Regions from separate parts of the Clostridium sp. MB05 genome, predicted to be linked through region 2. Evidence: a T-box and tRNA genes for the amino acid it is inferred to sense, from the RefSeq annotation. Region 2 holds a T-box; the other holds one or more tRNA genes.
What was found. A T-box is a leader RNA that pairs with one kind of tRNA and senses whether it is charged. The one in region 2 lies ahead of ACH36K_RS12955 (valine--tRNA ligase), so its partner is inferred to be a tRNA-Val.
Positions count from the first base shown of each region.

Region 1: it encodes a tRNA-Val, which carries the amino acid that the T-box ahead of ACH36K_RS12955 (valine--tRNA ligase) is inferred to sense. The anticodon was not compared.

Region 1 is NZ_CP174370.1:333,339-338,735, forward strand. Features, by position in the region: gene ACH36K_RS01615 (peptidoglycan DD-metalloendopeptidase family protein) at 1-659, opposite strand, end outside; gene ACH36K_RS01620 (DnaD domain protein) at 824-1,828, shown strand; gene ACH36K_RS01625 (ATP-binding protein) at 1,821-2,795, shown strand; tRNA gene ACH36K_RS01630 (tRNA-Thr) at 2,888-2,962, opposite strand; tRNA gene ACH36K_RS01635 (tRNA-Asp) at 2,992-3,068, opposite strand; tRNA gene ACH36K_RS01640 (tRNA-Val) at 3,077-3,152, opposite strand; tRNA gene ACH36K_RS01645 (tRNA-Glu) at 3,158-3,232, opposite strand; tRNA gene ACH36K_RS01650 (tRNA-Thr) at 3,239-3,313, opposite strand; tRNA gene ACH36K_RS01655 (tRNA-Asp) at 3,341-3,417, opposite strand; tRNA gene ACH36K_RS01660 (tRNA-Val) at 3,424-3,499, opposite strand; tRNA gene ACH36K_RS01665 (tRNA-Glu) at 3,505-3,579, opposite strand; tRNA gene ACH36K_RS01670 (tRNA-Asp) at 3,605-3,681, opposite strand; tRNA gene ACH36K_RS01675 (tRNA-Val) at 3,688-3,763, opposite strand; tRNA gene ACH36K_RS01680 (tRNA-Glu) at 3,769-3,843, opposite strand; gene ACH36K_RS01685 (NAD(P)/FAD-dependent oxidoreductase) at 4,173-5,397, shown strand, end outside.
Region 2 is NZ_CP174370.1:2,761,446-2,766,842, forward strand. Features, by position in the region: gene ACH36K_RS12955 (valine--tRNA ligase) at 1-1,859, opposite strand, end outside; T-box leader at 2,076-2,302, opposite strand; gene ACH36K_RS12960 (CPC_1213 family protein) at 2,430-2,555, opposite strand; gene ACH36K_RS12965 (carbohydrate kinase family protein) at 2,653-3,597, opposite strand; gene ACH36K_RS12970 (tetratricopeptide repeat protein) at 3,850-4,206, shown strand; gene ACH36K_RS12975 (transglutaminase-like domain-containing protein) at 4,247-5,317, opposite strand; gene recX (recombination regulator RecX) at 5,342-5,397, opposite strand, start outside.

The DNA.
Region 1 (5,397 bases), 1.5 Mb from region 2:
TTAACTATTTTAGTGCTTATAAGTTTATCATTTTCATATGTAACTTCTTTTACTTGCTTTTTCAGACCTACTTCTCCATCTTCAACCTTTGTTTCTCCTAAATACATAGAATCACTTGGTATTATTATTGTGTTAGGTTGTATTTTTATATTATCTTCATTTACATATTTTATACTTAGCTTTAAGTTACTTGAATTTTCTTTTGATAAATCATATATAGCACTAGTCAGTTCTTCATTTGTTTGTAATAAAGCTACATCAAATTTATTTTCTTGTAGTTTTATATCTCCATTTATTTGAAAAGATACTATTGAACTTCCTTTAATCTTCTTTTCGCTTATATATTTTTCCAAAACTAAATTTGTTATATTACTAATATCATTCTCTATTGAAGTATATCCTATAATCTTATCATCTAACCTTACTTCATACCCGTTTATTCTTCCTGTTAAAGCCACAATTAGATTATCAAGTATATTATTTCCACTTGATACTTTATTTGATATAGAATATGTTTGCTTATTTAGATTTATATTGCTGAAGCTTTCATCTGTTTGAGCCTTTACCTTAGTAAAACTAATATTTAAAATAAGCCCTATAACAAATATTGATAATGTAGCCTTTTTAGCTACCTTTATCGAGTCTCCTTTTATATCCATAAAATCTCCTTTCATTTTAATAATGTTAAGCAACACATCTATTAGTTTTCCCAATTTTAGAAATAATATTCTTTTTATATATTCTATAGTTTTGTTGAGCCTATTACTCCACTTTGTTATAATTATGTTATTGCAATATTACTGTTAGAAAGGTGGTTGTAATTATGAGCACTTTCATGCTTAAATCAAAGCCTTTAAAATTTACTCCTATAAGTAATATATTTATTGAAAAATATATGCCTAAAGCTCGAGGAGAATTTATTAAAGTATATCTTTTAATGCTTAAATATAATTTTACTGGTGAAATTGGAGTTAATGCCTCAATATTAGCTACATCATTAAATCTATTAGAGTCTGATATAATAAATGCACTTAATTATTGGAATGATGAAGGTGTTATAAGGCTAATCCCAATTGATAAAATGGGAAACTTTGATATAGAATTTATAGATCTATCTTCTGATAATAATGTTGATAAAAGTGAAATTAACTTATTAGCAGAACTTTCAGATGAAACTAATAATGGTATGTTGAAGGATATAGAAAGACTACTGGGTAGACCTCTATCCCCTAGCGAGTTTACAACTTATATAGGATGGAAAAAAGATTTTAATTTTTCTTCTGAATTAATCCTTCTAATAATTGAATTTTGTGTTTCTAAGGGTAAAACTAACCATAGATATATAGAAAAAGTAGCACTAGCATGGAACGAAATGAAAATAAAAACTATTGATGATGCACAAAATTATATAAGAAAAACAGAAGATAAATGGGGAACCTACAGAGAAATACTTAAATTTTTAGGAATTAGAAATACAGATATAATGAAGCCTCAGGAAGATATGTTAGAAAAATGGACTACAAATTATGGTTTTTCATTAGATATAATAAAAAAAGCTTGTGATATTTGTTTTCAAAGGCTAAATAGAGCGGATTTTAAATATATAGATGGAATATTATCAAGTTGGAACAAAGATAACTTAAGAAGCCTAAAGCAGATCGAAGAAAAAGAGGTCTCTTATAAGAATCTATCTTCAAAGAAAAATTATGCTAATTCTAATTCAAATAATTTTAACAAGCCTAAATTAAGATTTGATAATTTTAAAGGCCGTGACTATGATTATGATTCTTTAGAAAAGAAACTGTTAGGATGGGATAATGATGATTAAAGGATATGAAAAAGATTTAACTTCAATATATGAAAATATAAAGATTGAGGAACAAAAAAATTTAAATAATAGACGAAAAGAAATAGAAGAAAAATATCCTGAGATTTTACAGCTAGATAATTTAATTCAAAAAAAGTCTTTAAATTTATCTTTGTCTATATTAAAGGGCTTAGATGAGAATTCTTTAAAGAAAATTAAAGAGGAAATAACAGATTTAAGATTTAAAAAATGTGAAGCTTTAGTCTCTAGAGGATATAGTCAAGAATATTTAAGTCTTCATTATAGATGTCCAAAATGTAAAGATGAAGGGTATATTGGAATTAACAAATGCTCTTGTTATAAGAAAAAGTTAATAGAATTATACTATAAAGACTCTGATTTAGAAGATACCTTAAAAGAAATTAACTTTAATGCTCTTGATATTTCTTTATTTTCTAATCATAAAATAAGTGATGATAAATTTACACCTAGAAAAAATATTGAAAATATTATTCAATATTTAAAAGGAGATTTTATTCATAATTTTAATAATACTAATGATAATATACTATTTTATGGTGATTCTGGAACTGGAAAAACTTTTTTAAGCTGCTGTGTAGCTAAGGAGCTTCTTGATGAAGGATATTTAGTTGTTTACAGGACTATAGATGAGTTAATTAAAAACCTAAGGGATATACGATTTAATGGTAATATGGAATTAGAAAATTTTTTAATTAACTGTGATTTATTAATTATAGATGACTTAGGTGCAGAGCAAATAACTGATTTTTCAGCTACTGAATTTTTTAATCTATTAAATAAAAAATTATTAAAGAAGAAGAAAATGCTAATATCAACAAATTTAACTCTATTTGATATTAGAAAAACATATACGGAAAGAATTTCTTCTAGATTACTTGGTAATTTTAAGTTATATAAGTTTTACGCTGAAGACATAAGAATTCAATTAAACTTAAAAAGAAGATAGGAATTTACTATTCCTATCTTCTTTTATTTTTTATCTATCTTACAAAAATATTTTAAAAAAACAAAAAGCTTTGGAAAATATTCCAAAGCTTCTGGAGCTGGCAATAGGAATCGAACCTACAACCTGCTGATTACAAGTCAGCTGCTCTACCGTTGAGCCATGCCAGCACATATTATATATTTCTTATCACTTAAAGTGGCGACTCAGAAGGGGCTCGAACCCTCGACCTCCGGCGTGACAGGCCGGCACTCTAACCAACTGAGCTACTGAGCCAAAATTTATGGTGGAAACAACAGGGATCGAACCTGTGACCCTCTGCTTGTAAGGCAGATGCTCTCCCAGCTGAGCTATGCTTCCATGAATGGTGACTCCTAGGGGAATCGAACCCCTGTTACCACCGTGAAAGGGTGGTGTCTTGACCGCTTGACCAAGGAGCCATATAATGGAGCTGGCAATAGGAATCGAACCTACAACCTGCTGATTACAAGTCAGCTGCTCTACCGTTGAGCCATGCCAGCATTTATTATATATTTATCACTTTAAAGTGGCGACTCAGAAGGGGCTCGAACCCTCGACCTCCGGCGTGACAGGCCGGCACTCTAACCAACTGAGCTACTGAGCCAGATTATGGTGGAAACAACAGGGATCGAACCTGTGACCCTCTGCTTGTAAGGCAGATGCTCTCCCAGCTGAGCTATGCTTCCATGAATGGTGACTCCTAGGGGAATCGAACCCCTGTTACCACCGTGAAAGGGTGGTGTCTTGACCGCTTGACCAAGGAGCCATATTTATTTTGTATCACTTTAAAGTGGCGACTCAGAAGGGGCTCGAACCCTCGACCTCCGGCGTGACAGGCCGGCACTCTAACCAACTGAGCTACTGAGCCAGATTATGGTGGAAACAACAGGGATCGAACCTGTGACCCTCTGCTTGTAAGGCAGATGCTCTCCCAGCTGAGCTATGCTTCCATAAATGGTGACTCCTAGGGGAATCGAACCCCTGTTACCACCGTGAAAGGGTGGTGTCTTGACCGCTTGACCAAGGAGCCATGTTTGTTTTTAGCTTATTGTTACTCGCTATTCGCTCGGCGAGCACATAAACTATAATACCTAAATTTTAATATAGTGTCAACACTTTTTAACAACTTTTTTTTTTATTTTTAAAATACTTTGGTTATCTATATTTTCATACTAGTAATTTAAGACTTTTGTTAGCTTATTTTGATTTTTTAGACACTTTTATATTAATAAAAATATACTGCTTATATTTAAAGCATTTATATACATTCTAGTCCTCTAATTTAGTATCCCATATTTGATAAGTTATATTACTATGATAGAATTATATTTATTATATTATTTTAAGGAGATTTTAATTATGATACATCATGATTTAATTATAGTTGGTGGTGGTGCTTCTGGATTAGTTGCTGCAATTACAGCTAAAGATTTTGGTTTAGACGTCGCCATAGTTGAAGGAACTGATAGGATAGGCAAAAAAATACTCACTACTGGAAATGGAAGATGTAATATATCTAATAGAACTATTTCTTTCCCTTTCCTTTCTTATCATAGTGAAAATACAGGATTTTTTTCTAATGTATTATCTAATTTTGATATAAATGATACAGAAAATTTCTTTTTATCATTAGGTCTTCCAATAATAGAGTTACAAAATGGCAAGGTGTATCCTAGGTCGCTACAAGCTTCATCAGTTGTAGATATATTAAAATTAGCGTTAGAAGATAGGAATATTCCCTTATACACAAACTGCAAAGTAAAAGATATCCACAAGAAGAAAATCTTTAAATTATCCACAGGCAATGAAGAGAATAAGTTATTCACATGTAATAAATTAATTTTAGCCTGTGGGGGAAAATCTGCAATTAAGACTGGTTCTGATGGCTCCGGATATAATTTAGCTAAATCTTTTGGTCATTCTATAATTAAAACTATTCCTGGAATAGTTCAACTAAAATTAGATAACCCTTATCTAAAATCAATAACAGGAGTAAAGTTTGATGGATATGCAATATTACTAGTTGACGGTAAACCTGTAAGAAAAGAGTTTGGAGAAATATTGTTTACTGATTATGGTATATCAGGACCTCCAATTTTACAACTTTCAGGGCATGCTTCAAAAGCATTACTAAAAACAAAAAAAGTTGAAATAGTTGTTGATATGATGCCTAACCAATCACTTAGTGAAGTTGAGGATTTCCTAGAAGGACACTTTGCTATGTTTTCTCATAGACCAATTATAGATGCTCTTATTGGAATAGTTAATAAAAAATTAATTCCTACACTTTTAAAAGAAGCAAATATATTAAATTTACATTCTCCTTGCTACGATTTAGCTTGGGATGAAAAAAAAAGGCTTATTAATTTATTGAAATATTGGAAGTTTAAATGCACAGATACTAATGGATTCAATCAAGCTCAAGTTACTATAGGTGGAGTAGATACTAAAGATGTTAATCCTAAAACATTAGAATCTAAATTAGTTGAAAATCTATATTTTTGTGGTGAAATCCTAGATGTAGATGGTGATTGTGGAGGTTTTAATCTTCAATGGGCTTGGAGCTCAGGATCCTCTGTTGCAA
Region 2 (5,397 bases):
AATGTATTCATTCTTGAAAGTATCCATTTATCTGCTAAACTATATTCCTTGCAATCAGCATATTTATTCATTATATCTTTATCAAGATTCATCATAACAAATCTTGAAGCATTCCACATCTTATTTGCAAAGTTTCTAGCAGATTCAACTCTTTCAGGAATATATCTTATGTCATTTCCTGGTGAGTTACCTGTTACAAGCATAAATCTTAAAGCATCTGCTCCATATTCATCTATAACTTCTAACGGATCAACCCCATTACCTAAAGATTTACTCATCTTCTTACCCTCAGAATCTCTTATGATACCATGCATTAAAACTGTATCAAATGGAGTTTTATCCATATTTTTTATTCCTGAGAATATCATTCTTGCAACCCAGAAGAATATAATATCATATCCTGTAACTAATACGTTTGTTGGATAAAAATATTCTAAATCATCTGTTTTATTAGGCCATCCTAATGTTGAGAAAGGCCATAAAGCTGAAGAGAACCAAGTATCTAGTACATCTTCATCTTGACGTAAGTGATTAGATCCACACTTAGGACATACTGTAGGAGCATCTACTTCAACTATGATTTCTCTACAATCTGTGCAGTACCAAACTGGAATTCTATGCCCCCACCATAATTGTCTTGATATACACCAATCTTGAATATTTTCCATCCAGTTAAAGTATATCTTATCAAATCTTTCTGGTACAAATTTAGTTTCATTATTTTTAACTACATCTATAGCTGGCTTTGCTAAAGATTCCATTTTAACATACCACTGCTTTGATATTATAGGTTCAACTACTGTTCCACATCTATCATGTGTTCCTACATTATGAGTATGTGGTTTAACCTTAACTAATAATCCTTGTTCTTCTAAATCGCTAACCATTTGCTTTCTAGCTTCATATCTATCTAAGCCTTGATACTTTCCACCTAACTCATTAATAACACCATGATCATCCATGACTCTTATTTGAGGTAAGTTATGTCTAAGACCTACTTGGAAGTCATTAGGATCATGTGCTGGAGTTATTTTAACAGCACCAGTTCCAAATTCAATATCAACGTAGTCATCTCCAACTATAGGAATCTCTCTATCTGTTAGAGGTAATTTTAATGTTTTTCCTATAAGATGTTTAAATCTATCATCATTTGGATTTACAGCTACTGCTGTATCTCCTAATAAAGTTTCTGGTCTTGTAGTTGCTATTTCTAAAGCCCCTGAACCATCAGCCAATGGATAATTTATATGCCAAAAGCTTCCTTCTTTTTCTTCATAAATTATTTCAGCATCTGAAAGAGCTGTCGTACACTTTGGACACCAGTTAGTTATTCTATTTCCTTGATATATTAATCCTTCTTTATAAAGGTTAACAAAAACAGTTCTAACTGCCTTATTTAAATTTTCATCCATCGTAAAAGCTTCTCTAGAAAAATCACAGGAAACTCCAACTTTTTTAAGTTGTTTTCTTATAGTTTCTCTATATTCATCAGACCATTCCCAAACCTTCTCTAAGAAAGCTTCTCTTCCCATTTCCTTTTTAACTAAACCTTTTTTTAAAAGTTCGTTTTCAACTTTTACTTCAGTTGCAATAGAAGCATGATCTTGACCTGGTAACCATAAAGTACAGTATCCTTGCATTCTTTTAAATCTTATAAGCATATCTTGAAGTGTATTATCAAGTGCATGACCTAAATGAAGCTTTCCTGTTATATTTGGTGGTGGCATAACTATAGAAAAAGGCTTCTTATTTTTATCAATTATTGGTGTAAAATATTTTTTTTCTTCCCAATTTTTATAAATTCTTTCTTCGAATTCTTTTGGGTTATACGTGGTTGCTAAGTTTTTCTTTTCAGACATCCTTTTGCCTCCTTTTATTTTATATATTCAAGATAATTAATAAAATTTTATTATATGTACTAAATAGTAAATAGCAATTAAGTATAATTTGAAGGTTCATACTTTAAGATTCACATAATTAATCTATAAATTCACTTTTGTAATTTAGAAACCAAATAAAATAGTATAATATAATCTTGAATGTTTAATTTTAAGCAATAAAAAAAGCCTTCATCACAAAAGGACGAAGACTCGCGGTACCACCTTTTTTCTTAATATAAAATATTATTTTATATTAAGCTCTTTATTTATTAACGACTAAGACAGCCGCCTTTACTTACTTAATTTCAGTAAAGATGCTCAAAAGCTACCTTCAGGATACTCTATATAGAAGGCTTTCAGCCGGTGACCCTCTTTTTCTTTAATACTTTGTATTCCTTACTCCTCTTTATCATTGCTTTTATTATATGATTTTGTAAGGCTATATTATACTATATTATTATTTTTGTCAATGTTATCACAAAATAAATAATTAAAGTAACTTAAAAAAGTGCCAAATTTTTATTTAGCACTTAAAAAATATTCTATTTATTAGATTTTAAAATCCTTTGGATTATGTTCCTTTGCCTTTGGTTCTCCAAAAGCTGCTTTTACACTTTCCACTTGCGGATTATGATTTATATGTTTTTTATGACTATTTTTTGATTTCTTACTCATTTACTTCACCTCCAAATTTATATAATTAGCTTATGTAAAATAATTTAATTTATTTTATATAAAGCTAAGAAAGAAAGTGAAATTTTGTAATTAGTATTTATCCATCTATCCATTCCATTGTTTTTATAAAGTCATTAACAAATTCTTCACTCATACTTGGATTAATAGTTTCTTCATGGATTATAGTAACTACTGACATAGCGATAGCATATTTAACAGTATCCTTAATTGAAAAATTATTCATATATCCATATCCAACACCTGCAACAAAAGAATCTCCTGCACCTGTAACATTTTTAACTTCCACAGCCTTTGTAGCTATTTTTCCTTCTTCATTAGAAGTCTTATAGTAAATACCCTCTGCATCAAGACTTATAAATACATTTTTAACACCTAGTGATAAGAAGTAATCTGCTGCTCTTTTTAAATCTTCGTCACTTTCAATTTTAAACCCACATAAAACCTCTGTCTCTAATCTATTTGGTTTAATTGTATGAAAATATTTTACTAAATGTTTTATTTTTTCTGCCTTTGTTGATGATACAGGATCTAATATAAATTTAGTTTTTCCTTTAAAAGTAGTTAAAATATACTCTAAAAGTTCTGGATTATCTGAATCTAATATAGTATATTCTGCATTTTCGATTATATGGGCTCTAGAATTTATAAAGCTAGATTCCATTTTATTAAGACTTTCCATATCTACTATTGCAGATTCCATTTCTCCATTTTCATTTAAAATCGCCATATATGTAGGTGTATATTCATTTTCTAAAATTAATGAATGTTCCATACTATATCCTATAAGCTCTGAGTTTTCTAAAATATTTCTTCCTTGATCATCTCCACCTAAAATAGAAATAAATTCTGTATTAACATTAACTCTTGCTAAATTTTCAGCAATGTTTCTACAAACTCCACCTAATGATATCTTTATATGTCCTGGTATAGAATCTCTTCCATTATATTTTTTTCTGCTAAAGCCTATTATATCTACTATTGACGCCCCTAATACTAATATATAAGGATTATTATTATACATACCATCTCTCCTGCTCTTTAAAATCCGTTACTAAAAAACATAAATATATTATATTAGAGAAAGCTAAAAAAATAAAGTTAATTTTACAAACTTTGTCGAATTTTATTTTTTATTTATGCTTCTTTAATTATATTATTTATTTAAAACTCTCTAAAACTTGCTACATTTTCCTTGGATATTCATATACTGAATATTAACTTATCTATATGTCAATAATTTAAATACATATAATTATATTCCTTGGAGGTAAAAATGAATTACTTTAACGAAGGTAATAAATACTATAATCTTAAAGAATTTAAAAAAGCAATTGAATTTTACAATAGGGCAATTGAAAATGATGAAAGTACAACTTGTTCCTATTATAATGCAGGAGTTTGTTATATAAAGCTTAAGGATTTTGATTCGGCAATAATAATGATAAAAAAAGCTCTTTCTGTGCAGCAAGAAAGTAAATACTTCTTTAACTTAGCCTATTGTTATACAATGAAAGAAGAACTCAAAAAAGCCCTTATTTATTTTAACATAGCCTGGTCACTAGATGATTCTGACTATGATTGTGAAAAAGCTATAAATTTAATAATGTCTAAAAATAAAAAGGCTTTATAATCTTAAATAGGTTATAAAAGCCTTTTTAATTTTACTAAATTTAAAGCCATTCTCCTGCTATTTGAGCATTTAAATGATCTGAATTGAAATCTTTGTTGTCAAAGTAATCTCCTGCTAAATAAAATGTTGGATCTATATTAATCCAAACTCCTTCATCTGAAAGATACACTTGATTCCAAGCGTGTGGTCCATAGTTTTGACCATCAAAGGCATCTCCAGTTACTATCCTTGTTCCTAATCCTACAGATTTTGCCATAGCTACATAAAGACAAGCATAATCAAAACAAATTCCACTTCTTGTATTCCAAGCTTCAATTGCTCCACTATTACTTACGCCTTCAGGTCCTAAAGCTTTTTCAGCTTTTAAAAAGTCATATTTAATATTTGATCCAATCCATGAATATAATTTTTTTGCTTTTTCTCTATCACTTTTAGCATTTCCAATTATTTCAACAGCCTTTTTATTTATTTCTTCTGATGATTTTATTCCTTCTTCTAATGTAACTCCATTATAATATACTATTACATTAGAATTTGATGGAATATATTCTTTAAAATCATTATAAGATAGTACAGGCTTATTAATTGACATTATATTTTCTAATGTACTGTATCCATTTATACTATTAAATAAATTAACTTTCATACTTCTTCCAAAGGTTGTATTATAAGTTATAATACTCATAAACATTATTAATATTATAACTAAACCTTTTAAAAGCCCAAATAGTGTTGAAAATAAAACAATTCCTAAATTTCCTCTACTTAATAAAATATTATATGCTTTTGTTAATGGATTATTTAAACACTTTAAAATCCAATAAATTATAGTTTGAATGAATAAAAATACTATTCCTAGTACTAAAGCTTTAAATAAATTGTTATTTACAAAATTAATATTAGAATAATTACTTACAAACTTTAATATTTCTAAATATATTTTTTCTAAATTAGTAAGCATGATCAAAAATGTCATAAAAATAGAAAAATAATAAATTAATCTATTTAAAGAATACTTAGCACTTCCTTCTTCTAAGGATCCTTGTACACTACCCTTTATTGAAAAACCCATTAATAAAGCACATAAAATATAAGGTAAATATGTAATCATTAATGTCTCTCCTTTTAAAACAATCTACATATCATCAATTTCTATTATCCTTTTTACTGCTTGAGAAACTATATCATAAT